DNA from 2 places in the Bradyrhizobium sp. 33ap4 genome. Region 1 is predicted to be linked to the other one. Evidence: riboswitches for the same ligand, from Rfam matches in the RefSeq annotation. Region 1 holds a riboswitch; the other holds the start of a gene.
The links. Region 1 has a riboswitch for glycine ahead of gcvT (glycine cleavage system aminomethyltransferase GcvT). Riboswitches for the same ligand answer to the same signal wherever they lie in the genome.
Positions count from the first base shown of each region.

Region 2: it holds a riboswitch for glycine, as region 1 does, so the genes downstream of both, Q2M23_RS38935 (D-amino acid dehydrogenase) here and gcvT (glycine cleavage system aminomethyltransferase GcvT) in region 1, are expected to answer to the same signal.

Region 1 covers NZ_JAUMTJ010000036.1:84,053-88,747, reverse strand. The annotation lists gene gcvP (aminomethyl-transferring glycine dehydrogenase) at 1-359, opposite strand, end outside; gene gcvH (glycine cleavage system protein GcvH) at 383-748, opposite strand; gene gcvT (glycine cleavage system aminomethyltransferase GcvT) at 768-1,913, opposite strand; glycine riboswitch at 2,055-2,143, opposite strand; gene alaS (alanine--tRNA ligase) at 2,346-4,695, shown strand, end outside.
Region 2 covers NZ_JAUMTJ010000081.1:14,672-19,366, forward strand. The annotation lists gene Q2M23_RS38930 (ABC transporter permease) at 1-397, opposite strand, end outside; gene Q2M23_RS38935 (D-amino acid dehydrogenase) at 558-1,916, opposite strand; glycine riboswitch at 1,982-2,096, opposite strand; glycine riboswitch at 2,100-2,206, opposite strand; gene Q2M23_RS38940 (M20/M25/M40 family metallo-hydrolase) at 2,299-3,429, opposite strand; gene Q2M23_RS38945 (ABC transporter substrate-binding protein) at 3,695-4,695, shown strand, end outside.

The DNA.
Region 1 (4,695 bases):
ATCTCCGGCTGGTACGGCGTATAGGCGGTGTACCAGGCCGGGTTCTCCAGAATGTTGCGCTGGATCACCGCGGGCAGGATGGTGCCGGAATAGCCCTGGCCGATCAGCGAGGTGAACATCTGGTTCTGCGCGGCGAGCTCGCTCATATGCGCGAGCGCCTCGGTCTCGCTCAGCGCCCGGCCGAGATCGAGCGGCGCCTTCTGCCGGATCGACGCCGGCAGCGTCTCGTTCATCAGCGCCTGCAGGCTCGCGGCGCCGACCGTCTCCAGCATCGCGTTGACGTCGCGCGGCGACGGTCCGATGTGGCGGCGGACGAAATCGGTGGCGGCTTCGTTGATCGGCTTGAAGGGCGCGTTCATGACGTGATCCTCGGAGTGATCCTTTAGGCGGTGTGCGCGGCGTAGGCGGCCTCGTCCATCAGGCCGCCGAGCTCGCCCTTGTCGGCAATCTTCAGCTTGAAGAACCAGGCCTTGCCGCCGGCGTCGGAATTGACCAGCGCGGGCTCGGCGGCGAGCGCGTCGTTGACCTCGACCACCTCGCCGGAGATCGGCGCGTAAACGTCGGAGGCGGCCTTGACGGATTCGACGACAGCGGCGGCCTCGGCCTTCTTCAGGCTGCGGCCGACCTTGGGCAGTTCGACGAACACGACGTCGCCGAGCTGCGACTGCGCATAGTCGGTGATCCCGATCGTGGCGACGTCGCCCTCGATGCGGAGCCATTCGTGGTCGGACGTGTACAGCGTCGTCATGGGGTCGATCCTTTGGCGTTCAGCGTTTGTAGGTATTGGGGACGAAGGGCGTAGCGGCGACTTTCAGCGGCAGCCGCTGGCCGCGCACTTCGGCGAAAACGGTGGTGCCGACGGCGGAAAGGGCCGTGGGCAGGTAGCCCATCGCAACCGGCGCATTGAGGCTCGGGCCGAAGCCGCCCGAGGTCACCTTGCCGATCTGCTCGGTCGAGCCGGCATCGGCGAACAGCGCGGCGCCTTCGCGCACCGGTGCGCGGCCGTCAGGCTTCAGGCCGACCCGTCGGCGCGCAGCGCCATCTGCGAATTGCGCGAGAATTTTGTCGGCGCCGGGGAAGCCGCCGGCGCGGGCGCCGCCGCTGCGGCGAACCTTCTGCACCGACCATTCCAGCGCGCCTTCGACCGGTGTCGTCGTGGTGTCGATGTCATGGCCATAGAGGCACAGCCCGGCTTCGAGCCGCAGGCTGTCGCGCGCGCCGAGCCCGATCGGCAACACGTCGGGATTGTCGAGCAGCGCGGTGACCAGGGCTTCCACCTTGTCCGCGGGCACGGAAATCTCAAAGCCGTCCTCGCCGGTATAGCCGGAGCGCGAGACGAAGCAGTCGACGTCACTGAGCCGGCGCGCACCGGCATCCATGAATTTCATCGAACCGACATCTGCACAAAGTTTCGCCAGCGCCGATTCGGCTTTAGGGCCCTGCAGCGCGATCAGCGCGCGGTCGGCCAGCGAGATGATCTCGCAGGCGTCGGAGAGATTCGCGCGCAGATGCGCCTCGTCCTCGGCCTTGCAAGCGGCGTTGACCACCAGGAACAGGTGATCGCCGAAATTCGCCACCATCAGGTCGTCGAGCAGGCCACCGTCATTGTTGGTGAATTGCGCGTAGCGCTGCCGTCCCGGCGCGATACCGACGATGTCCTGCGGCACCAGTTTTTCCAGCGCGAGCGCGGCATCCGCGACCTTGCCGGATTTGGCCTTCAGCACGAGCTGGCCCATGTGCGACACATCGAACAGACCGGCTTCCTTGCGGGTGTGCAGATGCTCCTTCAGCACGCCGGCCGCGTATTGCACCGGCATGTCATAGCCGGCGAACGGCACCATCTTGGCGCCGCGCGCCAGATGCAGCGCGTGCAGCGGGGTCTGTTTCAGCGGGGAGGTTTCGCGCGCAAGCATCACAGGGCCCTCGCGGTTCCCGCCGGGGACCTATTTCCCCTTGAGAAACCTGCAGAAAGCCCCATCTGTCGCTGTGCCTGAGAGTATTATCCCGTCGGCGGACGCATCGGGGCGAACCCCAGCGTCTCTTTCCAGATGTCAGACGTCACGCGGTCCTTTTGCCTGAGAGTTTCCGGGGCGGTTGCTCCTTCGGCGCCGGCGATAAGGCCGGTCTCTCCCGACGTGACTAGGTATAGGTAGGTAGAAAACACGGCGCCACCAAGACTGTCAACGCAGCTGCAGCAACTATCCAATGGGCTTTGTGCTGCCGCGGCAAGCCCATGATCCGCCTGCACAGTTTCTGGACACCGCAGCTGGCAATGTCTAAAAGCGTTCGGCCGGAAAATGACGCCTTTTTGCGGCTGGCCGGCCCCTTTTTCCGATTGGATGAACATGAGCAGCGTCAACGACATCAGGTCGACATTTCTGAACTTCTTCAAGGAGAACGGGCACGAGATCGTGGCCTCGTCGCCGCTGGTTCCGCGCAACGACCCGACCTTGATGTTCACCAATGCCGGCATGGTGCAGTTCAAGAACGTCTTCACCGGCGTCGAGAAGCGCGGCTATCAGCGCGCCACGACGTCGCAGAAGTGCGTGCGCGCCGGCGGCAAGCATAACGACCTCGACAATGTCGGCTACACCGCGCGCCATCTCACCTTCTTCGAGATGCTCGGCAACTTCTCGTTCGGCGATTACTTCAAGGAGCGCGCGATCGAGCTCGCCTGGAATCTGATCACCAAGGATTTCGGGCTGAAGAAGGACAAGCTGCTGGTCACCGTCTACCACACCGACGACGAGGCGGCCGGCTACTGGAAGAAGATCGCGGGCTTCTCGGACGACCGCATCATCCGCATCCCGACCTCGGACAATTTCTGGGCGATGGGCGACACCGGCCCGTGCGGACCGTGCTCCGAAATCTTCATCGACCGCGGCGAGCACATCTGGGGCGGCCCTCCGGGCAGCCCGGATGAGGATGGCGATCGCTTCCTCGAATTCTGGAACCTGGTGTTCATGCAGTACGAGCAGGTGACGAAGGAGGAGCGCGTGGCGCTGCCGCGTCCCTCGATCGACACCGGCATGGGGCTCGAGCGCATGGCCTGCATCCTGCAGGGCGTCGAGAGCGTGTTCGAGACCGATCTGTTCCGCAATCTGATCGATGCCGCCGCGTCTACCCTCGGGCACGGTCCGAACGAGCAGAACGTTGGGTCGTATCGGGTGATCGCGGACCATCTGCGCTCGTCCGCGTTCCTGATCACCGACGGCGTGCTGCCGTCGAACGAGGGCCGCGGCTACGTGCTGCGCCGGATCATGCGCCGCGCGATGCGCCATGCACAGCTTTTGGGCGCGAGCGAGCCGCTGATGCATCGCCTGGTCTGGGCGCTGGTCCGCGAGATGGGCCAGGCCTATCCGGATCTGGTCCGTGCGGAGAAGCTGATCGAGGAGACGCTGCGGCTGGAGGAGACGCGCTTCCGCAAGACGCTGGCGCGCGGCCTGTCGATCCTCGACGAGAAGAGTGCCGGCCTCAAGAAGGGCGACATGTTCGACGGCGACACCGCGTTCACGCTGTACGACACCTACGGCTTCCCGCTCGATCTGACGCAGGACGCGCTGAAGTCGCGCGGCATCAGCGTCGACCAGGCGTCGTTCACCGACGCGATGGAGCGGCAGCGCGTGAAGGCGCGTGCCTCCTGGGCAGGTTCGGGCGAGGCGGCGAGCGAGGCGATCTGGTTCCCGCTGCGCGAGAAGCTCGGAGCGACCGAATTCCTCGGCTACGAGACCGAGAGCGCGGAAGGCGCGGTGACGGCGCTGATCAAGGACGGCGCGGAGGTCGAAAGCCTCAAGGCCGGCGAGAGCGGCGCGATCGTGCTGAACCAGACCCCGTTCTACGGCGAGTCGGGCGGCCAGGTCGGCGACCTCGGCGTGCTCACCGGCGAGGGCGTCAAGTTCCGCGTCACCGACACGCAGAAGAAGGCCGGCGATCTGTTCGTGCATCTCGGCACCGTGGAGCAGGGCACGCTGACCATCGGCACTGCGCTGCAGCTCGAGGTCGACCACGCCAGGCGTTCGTCGATCCGTGCCAACCACTCGGCGACGCATCTGTTGCACGAGGCGCTGCGCCAGGTGCTCGGCGATCACATTGCGCAGCGCGGCTCGCTGGTCACGCCCGACCGGCTGCGCTTCGACTTCGTGCATCCGAAGCAGATCACACCGGAAGAGCTCGCCCGGATCGAGGACATCGCCAACGATGTCGTGCTGGAGAATGACGAGGTCACGACCCGCGTCATGGGCGTCGACGATGCCCGCGAGGCCGGCGCCCGCGCGCTGTTCGGCGAGAAATACGGCGACGAGGTTCGCGTCGTGTCGATGGGCAAGGGCGCCCGCGATCACGGCCAGAACGCGCTTGGCTGGTCGGTCGAGCTCTGCGGCGGCACTCATGTGCGCCGCACCGGCGACATCGGCCTGATCTCGGTGACCAGCGAGGGCGCGGTGGCGTCCGGCGTCCGCCGCATCGAGGCGCTGACCGGACGTCACGCGCGCAAGCACGCCAACGACACCATCGCGCTGGCCAAGACCGCGGCGCTGGAGTTGCGCACCACGATCGACGACGTGCCGGCGCGCATCGCCGCGCTGATGGAAGAGCGCAAGAAGCTCGAGCGCGATCTGTCTGACGCCCGCAAGAAGCTCGCGATGGGCGGCGGCAGTGCGTCGAACGGCGCCGCCTCGGCCGTTCGTGAGGTCGGCA
Region 2 (4,695 bases), on a different contig from region 1:
TCACGAAGCGGTCGATCCAGGTGCCGTGCTTCCACGCCGCGATCACGCCGAGCGGCACCGCCACCAGGATCGAGAGGATGATGGTGGCCAGCGCGACCGAGATCGAGGGCTCGAGGCGCGGGACGATCATTTCGAGGATCGGCTTGTTCGAGATCAGGGAGACGCCGAGGTCGCCGTGCAGCAACTTGGCGATCCAGGTGTAGAACTGGATGTAGATCGGCTCGTTCAGACCAAGCGAGGTCCGAATGCGTTCGAGTTGTTCGGGAGTCGCGTTGTCGCCGGCGAGGATGGCGGCCGGGTCGCCCGGCGTCAGCCGCAGCAACAGGAACACGAACAGAGCCACCACGCCCATCACGGGAATGGCGGCGAGGATGCGGCGAAGCAGATATCCGAGCAAATTTGATCCGTTGGGTTGTGGTCGATGAAGTCCCCAGCGGGACCGTTGCACACCAGACCGTAGCACAGATGGTAGCAGACTCACGGTAGAACTTGAGCAAGTCCCATGCCATCGGTGCTGCGGATTTTGCGGTGCAGCTAATCAGTCCTGTTGGCCGCGATTATTCCTCCGGTGAAGTTTGAAGCAGTCCACTGGAAGGTGGATTGATTTCAGCTTTGCGCGCGTCGGCGGGCACGTCGAGCCCGGCACCGAACGTCGGCGCCATCGGCGGCGTGTCGAGGTCGCGCCAATCGTCGATCGCCTGGGCCACCATCTGCGCCGTCGCCGCCGACAGTGTCCAGCCAAGATGACCGTGGCCCGTATTGTAGAACACGCCCGGAATCCGTCCGGCGCGAACCACCGGCATCATGTTCGGCATCATCGGGCGCAAGCCCGCCCATGGCACGACTTTCGACGTGTCGATCTCCGGGAAATGATGCCGCACCCAGTCCACCAGCGGTTGAATGCGATCGGCGCGAATGTCGCGGTTGAAGCCGTTGAACTCGGCGGTGCCGGCGACGCGGAAGCGGTCGGCGCCGAGCCGGCTGGTGACGATCTTCGCAGCTTCATCGAGCAGGCTGACGGTTGGGGCCGCATTCCGGCTTTGCGGCGCATCGAGCTGCACCGTGATCGAATAGCCCTTCACCGGATAGACATTGACGCGGTCGTTGAGCAGGCTGGCGAAGTGGCGGCTCGCCACGCCGGCGCAAATCACGATCCCGTCCGCCTGTAGCTGCTGGCGCGTCGCGACCGCAGCATCATGTGAAGCAGCTTCGTTCCAGCCGATGCGGAAGCCGTCATCGCCGTGTGCGATCGTGTCGACGTCGGCTTCATGGACGAAGCTCGCGCCACGGCGGATGCAGGCGTCGGCAAGCCCACGCGTGAATTTGTGAATATCGCCGGTCGCGTCCGACGGCGTGAAGAAGCCGCCATAGCAGGTTGTCTGCAGCGCGGGTTCGATGACGCGGATCTCGTCCGGGGTCACCGGCCGGCGGTCGAGCCCGCCTTGCTGCAGCAGCGTGTTGACCTTGAGGCCGGCTTCGAAGCCGGCCCTGTCGTGATAGACGTGCAGGATGCCGCGGCGTTCGAGATCGAAGGCGATGTTTTCGCGCTCTGCGATCGAGAACAGATGCTTGCGCGCTTCGATGGCGAGCTTCGTGGTCTCGATGGTGTTGCCGCGATAGCGCGTGATGTGGCCTACGAACTCGCCGATCCAGGAATATTTGTGCCAGCTCGGCTTCGGGTTCATCAGCAGCGGCGCGTCGCTTCTCAGCATCCAGCGCAGCCCCTTGAGGATGGTCGCGGCGCTGTTCCACACCTCGGCGTTGCTGGCGGAGAGTTGTCCGCCATTGGCGAACGAGGTTTCCATCGCGGCGTAGCGATGCCTGTCGAGGACAGTCACCTTGTAGCCGCGTTCAAGCAGGGCATAGGCCGTCGTTACGCCGGTGATGCCGGCGCCGATGATCGCGATGTGTGGCATGATAGTTGTCAGGCTCCCGTGGGTTAGAGTCGCCGAACCGCCGGTGAAACCGGCATCGGCGCCCCATCTGTCACGGTACCTGAGAGCTTGATCCGCATCGGGCTGTGGCCAGAAGCGAACTATCCCCTTCGGTGGACGTCATGGCCCTTGATGTGCGGCCATGTTCGTCTCTCTCCAGATCGTCCTGACGATACAGTCCTTTTGCCTGAGAGTTTCCGGGGCGGTTGCTCCGTCGGCGCCGAAGCCAACAACACGATTGTTGTCGCTTCGATCTCTCCCGCATCGTCGCGTTGGACGGCCGGACCGTAGGCGAAGCCTCAAAAATGGACAAGGCTAAATTTCGATCCGGCAGTGCCAACGTGTTGTGCAGTGCAAATCGATGTCAGTCCAGCGTCGCCAGCAGTGCCGCCATCAGGCGGCCGCGTTCGGCGAGGCTGTCGACCTCGATGTGCTCGTTGAGCGTATGTGCATCGGCGCCGCGAACGCCAAGGCCGTCGAGCGTGGGGATGCCCATCGCGCCGGTGAAGTTGCCGTCTGAGCCGCCGCCGGCGCTGCCGTGCGGCAGATCGAGACCCATCGCTGCAGCAAGGCCTTTTGCCTTTTCATAGAGCGCCATGGTGCCCGCATCGGGCTCCCACACCGGGCGGGTGACGCCGCGCGTCACCTTGAAGGTCACGTCGTTGGCGGTGCCCGACAGTGCCAGCATGCGCTCGACGCCACGGTCGAGATCGGCCTGGCGCTTGGCCATGCTGAGCGCTTCGCCGGTACAGGTCGTCGCGACGCAATTGACCCACTGGCCGCCATGCACGATGCCGACCGAGAAGGTGCAGTCCTCGGTGGTCATGCCGTCGATGGCGATGATCTGCCGCGCCATCTCGCGGATCGCGGAGCGGCCGGAAGACAGCGTTGCGCCGGCATGGCTGGGCTTGCCGGTGGCTTCCAGGTTGAAGCGCGCGATCGCATAGCGGCCGGTGACGACGCCGTTATTCGGACGGCCGGGCTCCGGCACCAGCACATATTTGTTGCGCGCGGCTTCCGCCTCGATGATGTCGCGCGTCGACGGCGTGCCGACCTCTTCGTCGGGGGTGAACAGCACGGTGATCGGCAGCGGAGTCGTAAAGGAGGCGCGCGCCAATTGCCTGATCGCCTCGATCGACAGGTAGTTGCCGCCCTTCATGTCGAAGATGCCCGGCCCGAAGCACTTGTTGCCTTCGCGCCGCCACTTCAGCTTCTCGATGGTGCCGACGGGGTGAACGGTGTCCAGATGGCCGGCGATCAGGATGCCGGGCTGGCCTTGTTTCGGATGGGGAAAACGGGCGCGGACGCAGCCCGCGAAGCCCTGGCGTCCGGCGATGCGCTCGATCGTCGCACCCATGATCGCCATCTCGCGGGCGGCGAGATCGAGCATGCGTTCGACCGCGGCGGCGTCCCAGGTCGGGCTTTCGCATTCCACCCAGCTGCGCAGGCCCTGCAGCATCGTTTCGGAATCAAAGGGGAGATTGGCGGGGTTCATCGTTGTTCTCTCTTGTTGTTCTGACGGCGCCGGCATCGCGCGCGCGTTACGAAAATCTCAGCCGACGATTTTGTAAAGCCAAAATCTGGCGCGCGGCCTCATTCGTTTGTGTACGTCCGATGCGACCTGAAACCGATTGACGCGCTTGGCGCTTGGTGCAAGTCTCGATTTCACAAGCCATACAGCATGTTAGTTCGCCTAAATAACGAACCACATGCATAACGAATAAGCCGGCTTTGACCAGTTACACGTCAGGAGAGATTGCATGTTCCCTATCTCGCGTTGGAAACACCGCACGCTAGCGGCCGCGTTGACGGCGCTCGCGCTGTCGTTCGCGCCGCAGGAATTGTCATTCGCGCCGCAGGCGATGGCCGCGGGCAAGACCATCACCGCGGTGATGCACTCGGATCTGCGCGTCATCGATCCGATCATGACCACGGCCTACATCACCCGCGATCATGGCTACATGATCTATGACACGCTGCTGGCGACGGATTCCAATTTCAAGATCCAGCCGCAGATGGCGGACTGGAAGGTTTCCGACGACAAGCTGACCTACACGTTCACGCTGCGCGACGGTCTGAAGTGGCACGACGGCGCGCCGGTCACCGCGGAAGACTGCGTCGCCTCGCTGCAGCGTTGGGGCAAGGTCGACGGCATGGGCCAGAAGCTGATGGACTTCGTCGCGAGCCTGGAGGCGACCGACGCCAAGACCATCACGCTGAAGCTGAAGGAACCCTACGGCCTCGTGCTGGAATCGATCGGCAAGCCGTCATCGCGCGTGCCGTTCATGATGCCGAAGCGTCTGGCCGAGACGCCGCCGGACAAGCCGATCCCGGAACAGATCGGCTCCGGACCGTTCAAATTCGTGCAGGCGGAATTCCAGCCGGGCGTGAAGGCGGTCTATGAGAAGAACAAGGACTACGTGCCGCGCAAGGAGCCGGCGAGCTGGACCGCAGGCGGCAAGGTGGTCAAGGTCGACCGCGTCGAGTGGGTCACGATGGCCGATGCGCAGACCGCGGTGAACGCGTTGCAATCCGGCGACATCGATTTCATGGAGAACCTTCCGTTCGACATGCTGCCGGTGCTCGAAGCCAATCCGGATCTCAAGATCGACGTCCTCAACAAGTTCGGCTTCCAGACCCTCGGACGCATGAACTTCCTCTATCCGCCGTTCGACAATCCGAAGGTGCGCCGGGCTGCGTTCCTGGCGATGAACCAGAAGGACGTGCTCGACGCGCTGGTCGGCAACGCCAAGTACCAGAG